2 linked regions of the Bacillus pumilus genome follow. The main gene of each other region encodes a partner of the protein of the gene in region 2 in a complex. Links are inferred from orthologs where the notes say so. Each region holds a gene or a part of one and is shown on either strand. Other genes may lie near its edges.

The links.
Region 1: the proteins of trxA (region 2) and trxB are in contact, whole or in part, in a crystal structure (PDB 1F6M), measured with the Escherichia coli proteins. The link is inferred for Bacillus pumilus from one-to-one orthologs.

Annotation. Positions count from the first base shown.
Region 1 is NZ_CP046128.1:3,011,273-3,019,670, forward strand. The notes cover bases 2,944-5,858. They hold trxB (thioredoxin-disulfide reductase), read right to left. Parts: upstream 4,919-5,858; coding sequence 3,968-4,918; downstream 2,944-3,967. Other genes in these bases: rapZ (RNase adapter RapZ), read right to left, coding at 2,944-3,106; GKC25_RS15455 (8-oxo-dGTP diphosphatase), read right to left, coding at 3,146-3,610; GKC25_RS15465 (NlpC/P60 family protein), read right to left, coding at 5,152-5,858. Outside these bases: GKC25_RS15435 (HPr family phosphocarrier protein), read right to left, coding at 7-264; DNA-binding protein WhiA, read right to left, coding at 291-1,241; GKC25_RS15445 (gluconeogenesis factor YvcK family protein), read right to left, coding at 1,259-2,218; more of rapZ, read right to left, coding at 2,219-2,943; more of GKC25_RS15465, read right to left, coding at 5,859-6,534; GKC25_RS15470 (tetratricopeptide repeat protein), read right to left, coding at 6,898-8,358.
Region 2 is NZ_CP046128.1:2,437,492-2,445,919, reverse strand. Bases 1,870-4,814 are described here. They hold trxA (thioredoxin), read left to right. Parts: upstream 1,870-3,157; coding sequence 3,158-3,472; downstream 3,473-4,814. Other genes in these bases: uvrC (excinuclease ABC subunit UvrC), read left to right, coding at 3,612-4,814; GKC25_RS12410 (alpha-N-arabinofuranosidase), read left to right, coding at 1,870-2,912. Also shown: GKC25_RS12420 (electron transfer flavoprotein subunit beta/FixA family protein), read left to right, coding at 1-336; GKC25_RS12415 (electron transfer flavoprotein subunit alpha/FixB family protein), read left to right, coding at 381-1,358; more of GKC25_RS12410, read left to right, coding at 1,434-1,869; more of uvrC, read left to right, coding at 4,815-5,384; GKC25_RS12395 (aspartate kinase), read left to right, coding at 5,766-7,001; GKC25_RS12390 (YslB family protein), read right to left, coding at 7,165-7,608; GKC25_RS12385 (succinate dehydrogenase cytochrome b558 subunit), read left to right, coding at 7,889-8,428. UniProt on the Escherichia coli protein: Participates in various redox reactions through the reversible oxidation of its active center dithiol to a disulfide and catalyzes dithiol-disulfide exchange reactions.

The sequences.
Region 1 (8,398 bases), 570 kb from region 2 along the record:
AGAGACTCAGTTTTCTTGATTGATAAAATCCGTTAACGCATCAATGGCTTCTTGTTCATCCGCACCATCTGCTATCAGTGTGACAGTGACCCCAGAGCTGATCGCAAGGCTCATGAGACCCATAATGCTCTTCGCATTGACTTTTTTTCCGTCCTTCTCTAGAAAAATTTCAGCCCCAAAGCGATTGGCTTCTTGTACAAACAAAGCAGCGGGACGTGCCTGCAAGCCTGTTTTTAACTGGATGGTGACCGTTTTTTCCACCATATGATCTGCCTCCCTTTTTCATTCTCCTATTTGAGTGTAACAGCTTGTCCGTTTCGTAATTGTTCTGCAATTTGATCTAGCTTTCTTAAGCGGTGGTTAATGCCTGATTTGCTGATCTTGCCGCTTTCCACCATTTCTCCCAGTTCCTTTAGCGTAACCTCTTGATAGTCGACTCGCAGTTTTGCAATTTCACGCAGCTTATCCGGCAGGGCATCAAGTCCAATTTTTTCATCAATGAATTGAATGTTCTCGACCTGGCGCAGTGATGCACCAATCGTTTTATTCAAGTTTGCTGTTTCACAATTGACGAGCCGGTTCACGGAATTTCGCATATCACGGACGATCCGAACGTCTTCGAAGCGAAGAAGTGAATTATGCGCACCTACAACGCTTAAGAATTCGGTAATTTTTTCGGCTTCTTTCATATACGTGATGTATCCTTTTTTACGCTCAAGTGTTTTACTGTTGAGTTGAAATTGATTCATCAGCTCACAAAGGGCATCATTGTGTTCTTTATATAGTGAAAAAATCTCAAGGTGATAGGAAGACGTTTCTGGATTATTCACAGAACCGCCTGCTAAAAAAGCACCTCTCATATAGGAGCGCTTGCAGCATCTTTTCTTTACAAGCTCTTCTGAAATATTGCGCTCAAATACAAATTGCTCACCTAATATTTTCAAATCCTCTAAAATGGTTTTCGCTCGTTCTACCAGTCTGACAATATACACATTATTCTTTTTTAATCTCATTTTCTTACGAACGAGCAGCTCGACTGTGACATCATATTTCTTTTTCAGCAGCGTATAAATCCGTCTTGCGATGGCTGCGTTCTCTGTCTGTATATCTAGAATTAATTTTCGATTAGAGAAAGATAATGAACCGTTCATACGGATGAGGGCAGAAAGCTCTGCTTTTGTGCAGCAGTCCTTCACGTCCAGATTAGTCAGCTCTTTTTTTGTTTCGGATGCAAATGACATCCTTGCCACCCCCATTCCTATTTTTTCTTATGCAGCAGGTCGACAAGCAGCGAGGCTACTTTCAGCGTGTCGTGACGAATCACATGCTGGTCATATGTAATGATTTCCCCAGGGATGACTTCCAGTCCCATTGCCTTGAGTACATCTGTGTCGAACTGTACAGGCTGTGCCTGTTCTTCTGCATATTTTGCTTTGATCTCTTCTGGAATTTCTTTATTGTTCACAAAAATGGTATCGATAAATGGACGAACCATATGATCATTTAATGCCTGCACATGATCAGCTGCACTGTAGGAAAGCGTTTCCCCTGGCTGCGTCATGACATTGCAAATATACACTTTTTTCGCCTTCGAGCGAATCACTTCTTCGCCAATATGCGGTACAAGCAAGTTTGGCAGGATACTCGTATACAAGCTGCCTGGCCCAATGACGATCAAATCAGCTTCACGAATGACTTGAATCGATTCTGGGAGCGGTTCAATCGTATCGGGTGTGAGGAACACTCGTTTAATTCGCTCACCGTAGGTTGGGATTTTTGATTCTCCTGTCACCACTTGCCCGTTTTCTAATTCAGCATGAAGAACAACACTTGAATTCGCTGCTGGCAAGACTTTTCCTCTCACATTTAAGACCTTGCTCATTTCTGTGACGGCATGAAAAAAATCACCGGTTATATTTGTCATGGCCGCAAGAATGAGGTTGCCAAGAGAGTGGCCTGTTAAGTCATTCCCTTTGTTAAAACGGTGCTGAAATAAGTCTTCTACAAGCGGTTCAACATCAGAGAGAGCTGCAAGGACATTTCGAATATCGCCTGGAGGCGGAATATTCAAATCATGCCGCAGTCTGCCTGAGCTGCCTCCGTCATCAGCAACCGTTACAATAGCGGTAATGTCCACTGGCTTTGTTTTTAGCCCTCTGAGCAAAACAGATAAGCCAGTGCCCCCACCAAGAATGACCACCTTTGGAAGTGTCGTCATCTATTTTCTGCTTCTCTTTTCAATGTCCCGGTGAGTGACATGAGTGTAGTAGTCATTTTTAAAATACTCCGATAAGTAGTTAGCTAGCGTCACTGATCGGTGCTGTCCGCCTGTACAGCCAATAGCGATCACAAGCTGGCTTTTTCCTTCTCGTTTATAGGACGGAAGCATAAAGCTGAGAAGGTCAATTAATTTCTCTGTGAATTTTTGTGTCTCGCTCCATTTCATTACATAGGAGCGCACTTCTTCATCGTTTCCAGTCTGTGGACGCATGCTCTCAATATAGTAAGGATTCGGCAGAAATCTCACATCAAATACAAGATCAGCATCAATCGGCAGACCGTATTTAAAACCGAAGGACATCACATTCACTGTAAACACCTGCCCTTGGTTCGTGGCAAAGTGCGCGACAATTTTTTCTCGAAGCTGTTTTGGTTTTAAATCCGATGTATCAAAAATCATTTGAGCCCGGCCTTTTAACTCTTCTAACAGGTCGCGTTCCATTGCGATTCCTTCGAGGGGCAAACCTGTTGTCGCAAGGGGATGCGAACGTCTCGTTTCTTTGTATCTTGAGACAAGCACCTTATCGTTTGAATCTAGAAATAATATTCTTGGTGTGATCCAGCCAAGATCACTCATTTCATCTAAAGCTGCAATTAAGCTGTCAAAGAATTCTCGTCCGCGTAAATCCATCACAAGGGCGACCTTGCTCATCTTAGAATTCGATTCCTTCATGAGCTCTAGGAACTTCGGTAAAAGTGATGGCGGCAAGTTATCTACACAGAAGTAACCTAAGTCTTCAAAGCTTTGAATGGCAACGGTTTTCCCCGCACCTGACATTCCTGTAATAATCACAAGCTGAATATCTTCTTGTTTGTTCGTATTCATGCCTGCTTCCTCTCCTTCTTTATGAAAACGGTTCATGTATTAGTCTCCTTGAGGATCTAACCGATAAGCAATCAATTCAAAATCAGGTGTATACGTAAAAGTACCGTGCAGAAGTCCTTTTCCCTTTAGCATGAAATCAAGAATATGAGAATCTCCTGGTGCCATCGGTAAATGAGGCACATCCTTTACTTCATGCCACTTTAAAATGCCTTCCTCTGACTCTGTCACGTTTTTTCCAGTAAATGAATCTGCCATAAAGGTGAACATCATCCACTCTTGAACGATTTGATCGCCTTCTTTTATGATAAAGGTAAAAACACCTTTTAACTGTGGATTTAAAATATAAATTCCTGTTTCTTCTCTATACTCTCGAACGACTGAATCCTTGACCGATTCTCCGCTTTCCATTTTGCCGCCCGGCGCTACCCACCAGCCCCGTCTTGGCTTTTGCAGCAAGAGAACTTGATCTTCGTGATGCAGCACACAATTGGTTACTCGTTGCATCAGCTGTCACCTACTCTTTTATGTCTTTAACTTATTATACAGGTTCATCCTGACTCTCACAATGAACATGCCCCTTCTTCACCGAAAACAGACCGGATTTCGTCTGAAAGAGGTGGCGGGCAATTTCTCTACTCTTTATTTTACAGCATCTAATGGTTCTCCATGCGTCATTTGTGAACATCTCATGAATTTCTGATTTTAAGCAAAAAAAAGGACACGGATTCTCATCCGTGCCAAACATGTATTCCTTATAAAAGGGGGTCAATTACTAGTTTTATCATAACGGATAATTATTTCACCCGTGTTACATTCCAGTTAAAAGCCCATGACGCTATATTAAGGATTTACGACAGCCATTTATTTCGCTGCTTTCAGCTTTTCAGCAAGCTCTTCTACATAATGCTGTGCGCTTTGTGCGGCAATACTTCCATCACCTGTTGCTGTCACAATTTGACGGAGTGTTTTTTCACGAATGTCACCAGCGGCGAAAATGCCTTCCACTCTTGTTTCCATTCTTTCGTTTGTCTCGATATATCCTTCTTCATTTGTAATGCCGAGATTTTCAAATGGTTTAGATAGTGGGAGCATCCCGATATAGATAAAGACGCCGTCTGTTTTAAAGTCTTCTTCTTCACCAGTCACCGTATCAATCAAGGTCACACTGCCGACTTTACCGTTTTCTTCATTAATTTGTTTAACGGTTTTGTTCCACATGAAGTCGATTTTTTCATTATCAAAAGCACGCGCTTGTAAAATGCTTTGTGCACGAAGTTTATCGCGTCTATGAACGATCGTTACTTTTGACGCAAAGCGTGTGAGGTATACACCCTCTTCTACCGCAGAGTCTCCACCGCCAATGACCACGAGCTCTTTGTTTTTAAAGAAAGCACCGTCACATACTGCACAGTAAGAGACGCCCCGGCCGCCAAGTTCTTTTTCACCTGGTGCACCGATTTTTTTGTATTCAGCACCTGCCGCAATAATGACAGAGCGTCCTTTGTATTCTTTTGAACCGGCTTTGACGATTTTGTACTCTTCACCGTCTACGATTTCTTTGATATCGCCATATGCATACTCAGCACCGAATTTCTTCGCATGCTCAAACATTTTATTTGAAAGTTCTGGCCCTAAAATGCTTTCAAAGCCAGGATAGTTCTCGACATCTTCCGTATTTGCCATTTGACCGCCTGGAATCCCTCTTTCAATCATCAATGTTGAAAGATTTCCCCGTGATGTATAAACAGCGGCTGTCATTCCGGCAGGTCCCGCTCCAATGATGATCGTATCGTAGATTTTTTCTTCTGACACAACTGTCACTCCCTCTTCAATTGCTGCTAGCATTTCTTATTAGAATGCCCTTGGGTGATGCTTCCATTCATGACAGAGAGCATCAATTCCACTCTTACTTTTATTCCTTACCCATATCCTATTAAATCTGCGGATAATAAGCGAATCATTTGCTCATATCTTCAAAAAAAGAAAAAGCTTCCTTAAACTGCTGTTTAAGGAAGCCTGTTTACGGTTATATAGTAAGTAACGATTTATTCAACGACTCTTCTCACAACGCCATTGAATGCTTTTTTCCAGTAAACATTGCTCATAGAGTCAACTGAAACACCGCGAGAGCTGTTATCGTTCAAGAATGTACCGTTTCCTAAGTAAATACCAACGTGTCCATTTACTTTATACGTATCAAAGAACACAAGGTCTCCGCGTTTCATGTCAGATGCACTTACAGCTCTTCCTTTACCTACAAGCGTATCTGTTGTTGTACCGCCAACTGGTCCAAGGTTGATGCCTGCTGATGCGAATGCCCAGCGAACGAATGAAGAACAGTCAAAACGACGTGCATCAATATCGGCTTGTGATCTGCCGCCGCCCCATTTATACGGAGATTGTCCAACGATGGTAGAACCTGTGCTGATTGCACCTTCGATTCCGCCTACGTTACTGCTGACAGGTGATCCACCGCCAGAAGATGGCTTCTTGCTTGGTGAACTGCTGTTGTTATTATTATTTGAAGATCCACTGTTACTGTTATTTGAAGACGGGCTGCTGTCGTTAGTTGAGCTGTTGTCTTCCGCTTGAACACTCGCTTGACGCTGCTGTTGTCTTTGTGCTTTTTCTTCTTTTGCTTTTTGAGCTGCTTCTCTCGCTTCTTTTTCAGCTTGTTTTTGAGCAGCGATTGTTGCGTCTTTTTCAGATGCAATGCTGTTAGCCTCACTGTTTAACTCGCTGATTTCAGAAGATGCACTTCCCTTTTGCTTTTTCACTTGCTTGAATAGCTTGTCTTTTTCATCAAGCTGTTTATTCAAGTCTGTTTGAAGCGTTTCAAGCTTTGCAAGTGTCTTTTGAACATCTTCAAGCTTTGTGTTTAATTCGTTTTCAGACTTTTGAAGCTCAGCTTTGTCTTTTTCTTGCTCTTTAATGATTTCGCTGTCTGCGTTGATGAGTGTAGATACTGCACCTGCACGGCTGATGAAATCGCTAAAGCTTTTCGCTCCTAGTAATACATCTATGTATTTCGTAGAACCGCCGCTTTCTTGAAGCGCACGTACACGCTTTTTCAAGAATTTGTTTCTATCTTCAATACGTTTTTCAGTATCAGCAATTTCTTGTTTCAGTGCTTTGATTTCTTTTTTCGTTTGTTCATTTTCTTTTTGTTTTTCTTCGATTTGATCACTTGTTTTTAAAGCTTTCTCGTCAATTTCTTTTAGCTTTAGTGCAAGTGCCTCTTGTTTTGCTTCAAGCTTTGAAAGCTCATCTTTTTTCTTTTGAAGGTTTTTGTTGACCTCAGATTGCTTGCTGTCCAGCTCTTGTTTCTTTTGTTCAAAGTTCTGTGCGTTTGCTTCATGAGTAAATGGGATAAATAAACCGCTCGCTCCGATGACCGAAGCTAAACCGAAAGTAATAAACTTTTTCACGAATAGTTCCTCCTTTGACAATTTCCAAGCGACATGAGAAAGCAGCAAATTCTCTGCGGCCAATCTGTGCTATCTATGTCTTTCTTCCTGATTGATCAGTCAGATGTTGACCAGATTGTTTCTATCACTAGGTGTTTCATTATGTATAGTAAAATATCTAAATATATGTCTTTGTTTTAATCCACGATTTTCATTATACATGAGACATCGACAAAATGAGCTAATATTTTTATTACATTTATGTTTCAAAAACATGTCGTGATTGTCATACTTCGCCAAATCCTTGCAAATCCCACCTTTTTATCCAAGAAAAAAGCATGACCTTTTCGGCCATGCTGCAATCTGCTGAATCTATTTACCTATTTAATCGATTAACGCACAAATGACTTGTTCATATTTAGACAGTGTTTGAACGCTGATTTGAAAAGAGGCTGCAATCTCTTTTTTGCTCACAGCTGATTCTTCTTGCTCCTTCATCCATAAATAATAAGATGCTGCTGCCCATGCAGGCGCATTTTTCTTATCTACGCCAGAAGCACGTGCCTGCTGAATAATATGGAATAACCAAAAATAAGGCATATGGCTGTCAGGCTGAACAGCTTCTTCCAAGCTGGATGCCGCCTGTTTTGCGAAAACCGCATCTTCTGAAAACGACCGCACTTCCATTTCATCTTCGTATAAGAGCAGTTCGATGAATTGCTGTTCGAAGGCTGTTTTCGCTGCGTGTGCATCAAGGACAGATTGAAGAACGTCACGTTCCCCTTTTTGTTTGCTCACATAGTACGCAGTCAGCCGCTCCTCAATGGAGACCATTGGCTCAGTCTCCTCGGGTTTATCCTGCCACGGCTTGATTTCATCTGCATCGATATCTTCTTCGACCATCTTATTCCAAACCGTCTGTGCAAGCGTTTTGTGGCCTGTATAATAAGCTGCGCTTGCGAGCCAGTATAAAAATGTACTATCTCCCTGAAAGCCTGTTTTGTACAAAGAATAAAGCCATTTAAAGGCCCATTCAAATTCTCCAACTAGGGCAAATGTTGCGCCAAGCTTATAACGCTGTTCACTTAATATTGGATACACGTGCGTTAATTGCTTCGCTAACGTATTGACCTTTTCTTCTTCTTTTTCATAATGATAGAAGACAAGCTGGTTGCAAAGGGCATGCAGATTACCCGGATTTTCATGAAGAACCCGGTTCAACATCTCTTTCGCCTGATGGATTTGACCAGAATAAAAATAGGCCAAAGCGAGATTATTATACGCTGACCAAAATTCTGGATACTCAACAATCATCTGTTCCAGCATTTCAATGGCTTCATCAAGCCTGCCGCTTTCTAGCAAGTGATTCGCTTGATCCTGCTTGACAATCAGGTCATCCTGATCGTAAGGAAAATCTTCGTCCTCTTCGTCGCTCATATCGAGCAGGTCGAGGAGATCGTCATTTTCATCTGCAAATTCCCCGTTCTCTTCCAATGAAGCATAGGCAGTAGCTGACTTATATGCCTCTTGAAAGAGTCCTAGGTTCGCATAATTATTGGCTTTAAAATAGTGACACTCAGACATGTTTTCATCGATATGTTCAAGTATGAAATCAAGCAGTTCATTTGATTGTTGGTAATGACCCATTTCAGTATAAATAATGGCAAGCTGTGATAGCATTTCTACATTTTCAGGCTCAAGTACGATAGCCCGCTGTATCAGCTTACTCGCTTTAGATAGATTTCTTTCTCTATAAGCTTTTAGACCTTTATGAAAAAAGTAATGCCCATCTTGGAATAGCTGGACGACTTGTGTGTGATTATTTTGAGAAGTGTATTTACTCACCGATACCCTCCATTTCGAACAGTGTACCGTGTGTAGTATA
Region 2 (8,428 bases):
CAAATTGACGGCGGCTCTGCTTCGATTGAACGAGATGCAGAAGGTGATGTGGAAGTGATTTCTGCCGAGCTCCCGCTTGTCGTCACTGCCCAGCAAGGACTCAATGAGCCTCGCTATCCATCATTACCAGGCATTATGAAGGCAAAGAAAAAGCCTTTAGAAGAAGTGGAACTGGATGATTTAGATCTTGATGAAGACGATGTGTCATATAAAATCAAAACAATTGAACGTTTCTTACCGGAGAAAAAAGAGGGTGGCAAGGTGCTCAGCGGTGAGCTTCAGGATCAAGTCAAAGAACTGACAGATCTACTAAGAAACGAAGCAAAGGTCATCTAACTATCCACTTTACGATATCACGAGAACAAGGGGGAACTTGAAAGATGAGTAAAAAAGTTGTTGTACTTGGAGAAAGTCGTGACGGTAAATTAAGAAATGTGACATTTGAAGCCATTGCTGCCGCTCATCAAGTGGCAGATGGCGGTGAAGTCATTGGCGTGTTAATAGGGGATGACGTCAAAGACCAAGCGGATGAACTGCTTTACTATGGAGCGGATCATGTCATGATTGTGGAGCATCCGCACCTTTCATACTATACGTCAGATGGTTTTGCGCAGGCGCTTCAAGCGATATTAGATCAGGTTGACCCAGATGCCGTACTCTTTGGCCATACGTCTATCGGAAAAGACTTGTCGCCGAAAATAGCTGCACGCTTGCAGACTGGCCTAATTTCAGATGCGATTGATGTAAGCGTTACCGGAGAACACCTCGTTTTCACTAGACCGATTTACTCTGGTAAAGCCTTCGAAAAAGTGATTTCAACAGATCGTCTGCTTTTGGCGACCATACGGCCAAACAACGTGGCACCTCTTGAGCGGGATGCCTCACGAAGCGGAGAAATTACACCGGTTTCTGTCGATATTCAGAACCTGCGAACGATTGTGAAGGAAGTCATTAAAAAAACGTCAGAAGGTGTAGATTTATCTGAAGCAAAGGTCATCGTCGCCGGGGGACGCGGGGTCAAGAGCAAGGAAGGGTTTGAACCACTGAATGAACTCGCCGAAACGCTGGGCGCAGCAGTCGGTGCTTCGCGTGGCGCCTGTGATGCAGACTACTGTGATTATGCCCTGCAAATTGGGCAAACAGGTAAGGTCGTCACACCTGATCTCTATATTGCGTGCGGGATATCAGGGGCGATTCAGCATTTAGCCGGAATGTCTAACAGTAAAGTCATTGTTGCGATTAACAAAGACCCAGAAGCCGAGATCTTCAAAATTGCCGATTATGGAATCGTCGGTGATTTGTTTGAAGTGGTACCGCTTTTGAATGAAGAGTTAAAAAAGATGAATATCCACTCGTAACGCTCATACACTCAGAATGCCTAGGTATTCTGGGTTTTTTTGTATGTAATCAATAAACAAAGGAGCGGTTGACAAGTGAAGGGGACAGTAAAAGTCAATGACGTGATCGGACGTATTTCTAAACACATCTATGGACACTTTCAAGAGCATTTAGGAAGAGGGATTTATGACGGGATTTGGGTAGGAAAAGATTCATCGATTGATCATATTGAGGGAATTCGTACCGATGTGCTAAAGGCCCTTCAAGCATTACATATTCCGGTGCTTAGGTGGCCAGGCGGCTGCTTCGCAGACGAGTATCATTGGGCAAATGGTGTAGGTGATCTCAGTGAACGAAAGCCGATGGTGAACACTCATTGGGGCGGCACGGTTGAATCCAATGCATTTGGTACGCATGAATTTATGAAGCTGTGTGAGCTGCTTGAATGTGAGCCTTATATTTGCGGGAATGTGGGAAGCGGGTCTGTTCAAGAATTAGCAGAATGGGTCGAGTACATCACATTTCCAAAGGGAACACCTATGTCTGATTGGCGTATTCAAAATGGAAAACAAGAACCTTGGAAGCTGACCTATGTTGGTGTAGGCAACGAAAGCTGGGGCTGCGGCGGAAATATGACGCCTGAATACTATGCAGATTTATATAAACGTTATCAAACGTATGTGAGAGAGTTTGCGGGTCAGACGATATACAAAATCGCGTGCGGCGCAAATTCAAATGACGTGAATTGGACAAAAATATTAATGGAGCGGGCCGCACCTTGGATGGATGGACTCAGTTTGCATTACTACACTGTACCTGGTACGTGGGAGAAAAAAGGGTCAGCGACTGAATTTGATGAGGATGAATGGTTTATCACGTTGAAAAAAGCCTATGAGATGGAACGGCTTGTCGTGGATCATGGAGAGATCATGGATCGTTATGACCCAGACAAGCGAATCGGGATGATTATTGATGAATGGGGAACATGGTATGACCCAGAGCCAGGGACAAATCCTGGGTTTTTGTATCAGCAAAACACACTAAGAGACGCCCTTGTTTGTGCCCTTCATTTTCATATATTTCATCGTCATTGCCAGCGGATTCATATGGCGAATATTGCCCAGACGGTCAATGTTCTGCAAGCAATGGTGTTAACGGAAGACGAAAAGATGCTCCTGACGCCAACGTATCATGTGTTTCACATGTTTCAAGTGCATCAAGAGGAAGAAGCACTTGAAGTGGAGTTTGTGTCAACGCCTTATGAACGCAGAGGAGAAAAAATACCTCAGGTTAGTGTGTCAGCTTCGCGTTCGTCAGATAAGATGCATATTAGCTTCTGTCACCTGAATCCGCATGAACAAAACGAAGTATCCCTTGCCATTGAAGGTTTGGATGCTCAAACGAAAGTCACGGGCCGCGTGCTGACAGCGGACCGCATGAATGCGCACAACACATTTGATGATCCTCATGCTGTCCAGCCAGCAGAGTTTCAGCAATTTGCTGTAAAACCCGGTGAATTAACCATAGATCTGCCGCCAATGTCGGTGGTGATGATCACGGTCGATCTGGCTTGATCGCATATTTAGATGTTTGATGAGCAGGATGTTGGGGCATCATACATTGTAAATGAAGCGGAAAGGGAGTTATTTATATGCTTAGAACGATTCTCATGATTATCGGTGCAATTGTTGTCATTGGTGCGATTGTACGGTTTGTTTTTTAATTCATTTCATAAAAAATGATTCGTAAGCATTTCATTCGCAAGTCACATTGGTAGATGCTATACTAAAAAGCATAATTTACATTGGAGGAATGAATAATGGCAATCGTAAAAGCGACTGACGCAACATTTTCACAAGAAACTGCAGAAGGTGTTGTTCTTGCGGACTTTTGGGCACCATGGTGCGGACCATGTAAAATGATTGCTCCAGTTCTTGAAGAACTTGATCAAGAAATGGGCGACAAAATGAAAATTGTAAAAATTGATGTAGACGATAACCAAGAAACTGCTGGTAAATACGGCGTGATGAGTATCCCAACACTTCTTGTTTTAAAAGACGGTGAAGTGGTAGAAACATCTGTTGGTTTCAAACCAAAAGAAGCACTTGCTGAACTTGTCAACAAACATCTATAAACCTGTCTATGCCTGAGCGGCATACTCAATGAAGCGGTTCTCGTAAAGACGAGAGCCGCTTTTCTTTCAACATGGTATAAAACAAATGTTCGTGATACACTAGAAGGAGTGAAAGAGGAAAACAAGGACGGATGAAAATATGAACAAACTGATCAAAGAAAAGCTATCGGTCTTGCCAGATCAACCAGGCTGCTACTTAATGAAAGATCGACAAAATACAGTCATTTATGTGGGAAAGGCAAAGGTCTTAAAAAATAGAGTGCGCTCTTATTTCACGGGATCTCATGACGCCAAAACGCAGCGGCTTGTCAGTGAAATTGAGGACTTTGAATACATTGTCACCTCTTCTAATATCGAGGCACTCATTTTAGAGCTGAACTTAATCAAAAAATACGACCCAAAATACAACGTCATGCTTAAGGATGACAAAACGTATCCTTTTATTAAAATTACGAATGAACGGCATCCTAAGCTGATCGTCACCCGCAATGTGAAAAAGGACAAAGGGAAATATTTCGGACCATACCCGAACGTACAAGCAGCCAGAGAAACGAAGAAGCTGCTCGACCGTTTATATCCACTGAGAAAATGTGCAACCCTTCCTGATCGCGTCTGTCTATATTATCATCTTGGACAATGTCTCGCGCCGTGCGTATATGACATTTCTGAAGAAACGAATAAGCAGCTCGTGGACGAAATCACAAGGTTTCTAAACGGAGGGCATCAGCAAATCAAAAAAGAACTAAACGAAAAGATGCAGGAAGCCGCCGAACAATTAGAGTTTGAACGGGCAAAAGAACTGAGAGACCAAATCGCTTACATCGACTCAACGATGGAAAAGCAGAAAATGACGATGAGTGATTTATCAGATCGAGATGTCTTTGCATATGCCTATGACAAGGGCTGGATGTGTGTCCAGGTCTTCTTCATCAGGCAGGGGAAATTGATTGAACGCGATGTCAGCCTGTTTCCTATGTATCAAGATCCTGAGGAAGAGTTCCTCACGTTTATGGGGCAATTTTATGCAAAGAACAATCACTTTCTGCCGAAGGAAATTTTGGTGCCAGACAGCGTAGATCAAGAGATGATTGAACAATTGCTCGAGACGAACGTTCATCAGCCGAAAAAAGGAAAGAAAAAGGATTTGCTTTTACTTGCCCATCAAAATGCCAAAATCGCCTTAAAAGAAAAATTTTCACTCATTGAGCGTGATGAAGAGCGGTCCATTGGTGCGGTGAAGCAGCTTGGGGATGCACTAAATATTTATATGCCGTACCGGATTGAAGCATTTGATAACTCGAATATTCAAGGTGCAGACCCGGTTTCTGCCATGGTCGTCTTTCAGGACGGGAAGCCGTATAAAAAGGAATACCGAAAATACAAAATTAAAACCGTCACAGGGCCAGATGATTATGCATCTATGCGTGAAGTCATTAGAAGGCGATATACCCGCGTGTTAAAGGATGAGCTGCCGCTGCCAGATTTAATTTTAATTGACGGAGGAAAGGGACAGATCAATGCAGCGATAGATGTGCTTGAAAATGAATTGAATCTGTCTGTCCCAGTGGCAGGTCTTGTGAAAGATGAAAAACACAGAACTTCGAATCTCATGATGGGAGATACACTTGAAATTGTTGCGCTGGAGCGGAATAGCCAGGCCTTCTATTTATTGCAGCGCATTCAAGATGAAGTGCACCGGTTCGCTATTAGCTTTCACCGGCAGCTGCGCGGAAAAAATGCATTTCAATCTATTTTAGACGATGTACCAGGTATCGGAGAAAAGCGTAAAAAACAGCTTCTCAAACATTTTGGCTCTGTGAAAAAGATGAAAGAAGCCTCTATCCAAGACTTTCAGGAGGCTGGCATCCCGAAACAGACGGCCGAACTTTTAATGGAAGCATTAAAAAAATAGATTGTACTTTTTCCAAAAGTCTGTTAAGATTGTGACTAAATTTAATAAATGAACGTGTTGTTTGTTGAAGATAGAGGTGCGAACTTCAAGAGTAAGCCTTCAGAGATCGATGGGATCTAGGAAGAGGGCTGAAAGGGGAGCGTCGCCGAAGTGAATAAAATCCACTCATTTTATTCGCTGGCTGTACATTGAAGAAATGTAGGGCTGTCAAGAATATATTTCTTGGAGGGCTATCTCATTGTTTGCATCGTTTAATGATGATTTTAAAGCAATGGGAGATCTGTTCTCTCATTGCTTTTTTATTTGCAGTGAGCAGGCAGTCTCCAAAGCCGCTTCTTGCCTCTTCTCTCACACGTGATCTTTTGAAAAAGGGTGGTAGACATGGGACTAATTGTACAAAAATTTGGCGGAACGTCCGTTGGATCAACAGAAAAAATTCGCAATGCCGCAGAGAGAGTCATCGCTGAACGCGAGGCCGGACATGATGTGGTTGTGGTTGTGTCGGCAATGGGCAAATCTACGGATGTTCTAGTAGACCTAGCGAAAGAACTCACAGATCATCCAAGCAAAAGAGAAATGGATATGCTGCTCGCAACTGGAGAGCAAGTGACCATTTCCTTATTAACGATGGCGCTGCAAGCAAAAGGCTATGATGCCATTTCCTTTACAGGCTGGCAGGCTGGTATGAAAACAGAGCAAGTACATGGTAACGCAAGAATCGTGGATATTGATGAATCAAGAATAAAAGAGGAATTAAGTGCGGGAAAAGTCGTTGTTGTAGCTGGCTTCCAAGGAATTGCAGATGACTTACATATCACAACACTTGGACGCGGTGGATCAGATACAACGGCTGTGGCACTTGCTGCCGCATTAAAGGCTGATAAATGTGATATTTACACAGATGTACCAGGAGTGTTTACGACAGATCCGCGTTATGTACCATCCGCGCGGAAACTTGCAGGTATTTCATACGATGAGATGCTCGAACTGGCTAATTTAGGAGCTGGCGTCTTGCATCCGAGAGCTGTTGAATTTGCAAAAAATTATCAAGTCCCACTAGAAGTCCGTTCTAGTATTGAAAATGAATCGGGTACGTTAATCGAGGAGGAATCATCCATGGAACAAAATTTAGTCGTCAGAGGCATTGCATTTGAGGATCAGATTACACGCGTGACGGTGTGCGGTCTTTCAAGCGGCCTCACCACATTGTCGACCATCTTTACGACGCTTGCGAAGCAAAATATCAATGTCGATATCATCATTCAGTCCGTCACAAGCACCAATCAGACGTCCATCTCTTTCTCTGTGAAAACGGATGATTTGTCCAAAACAGTTGAAGTATTAGAAGAGTATAAAGGAGCGCTTGGCTACGAGCAGATCGAGACAGAAAGTAAATTAGCCAAAGTATCTATCGTTGGATCTGGTATGGTTTCAAATCCAGGCGTAGCCGCTGAAATGTTCGCTGTGTTAGCGGAAAAAGACATACAAGTGAAAATGGTCAGTACGTCTGAAATCAAAGTCTCAACAGTGGTTGGCCGAGATGATATGGTCAAAGCAGTTGAAGCGCTGCATGATGCGTTTGATTTATCAAAGGTGAGTGCAGCTGCTCACTCTTAAAAAGGCAGGGAGGTGTATCTCATGAAAGAGTGCACCTCTTTTTTAATGGAAAGCGCCGCATACCAGAAAGGAAAACGTGCGTAAACCCATTCACTAAGTATGCTATGATAGAAGAAGACTACAAAAAGGCGTGACCTGAAGTCCGCGCCTTTCATAAAGAGTGTTAGCTAGGGTCTCTTAAATCCCATTTAACGGTTAAAATGACTTTATCAGCACGCTTTTTCACTTGTTCATAAGATTCAGCCACGTGCTCGTTGAGAAGCTGAATTTGTTCAGCAATAAAACCCGCTTCCATCTGAAAGCATGGCTCCTTTTGATAGGTGATTCGATTTGATACAAGTGGACCTTCGAGCTCAAACTCAATTTCCTGTTTTTTCGAATGGACCATCGTGAGCGTTCCCCATCCGGCATCATGGAAAAATTCGGGGATCTTCTCCCATGACTCTTGAGGAAATTTACGAGCAAGCAGTTTACCCGCAAAATACATCATAGATGAATGATCCTGACCCAAAATATCAGGCAGCAGAACTTCGCGTATCAGCTCGTAGGCAAATCCATTGACTTCAATTTCTTTTAGCTGTTCTAAGTTAGATTCGAATTTATTCATTGTACGGCTCCCCTCTTTCAACAATTTATTATAGCTTATGTAAGCATATGATGACAGAGTTTTCCCTGAAGTCTAAGAAATTCTTATTGTAGTAAAACGAATTTTGATTTAAAACTTTTAAATTTCGGAAAATTTTAATTTATGTACGCGGTTTCTTGACGCTTTTTTGACATAGGAGTAAAATGAAATTGTCAATAAATTTGAATAAAGTGCTTACAATTGAAAGAAGCGGGGGTAAGACAATTTTCAGCAATTGCACTTTTTACTAGGGGGTAAAGTAATGTCGGGGAACAAAGAATTTTTTTATCGGAGATTGCATTCTTTGCTTGGCGTCATTCCGGTCGGTCTATTTTTAATTCAGCATTTAGTGGTGAACCACTTTGCGACGAGTGGACCAGAGGCGTTTAACAAAGCTGCACACTTTATGGAACAGCTTCCATTCAGATATGCACTTGAGCTGTTCGTGATTTTCTTACCACTGATCTATCATGCTGTTTATGGGGTGTACATAGCCTTTACGGCACAAAACAACACGTCTCGCTTCAGTTACTTAAGAAACTGGTTGTTCAGACTGCAAAGGATTTCAGGTATCATCACATTAATTTTTGTCACTTGGCACGTATGGGAAACACGAATTCAAGCTCAGCTTGGAGCTGAAGTGAACTATGACATGATGGCGAATATTTTAAGCTCTCCATTTATGCTAGGCTTCTATATTGTCGGCGTTTTATCTACTATTTTCCACTTTGCTAATGGCTTGTGGTCATTTGCTGTCAGCTGGGGAATTACTGTTTCACCACGCTCACAAAGAATCTCCACA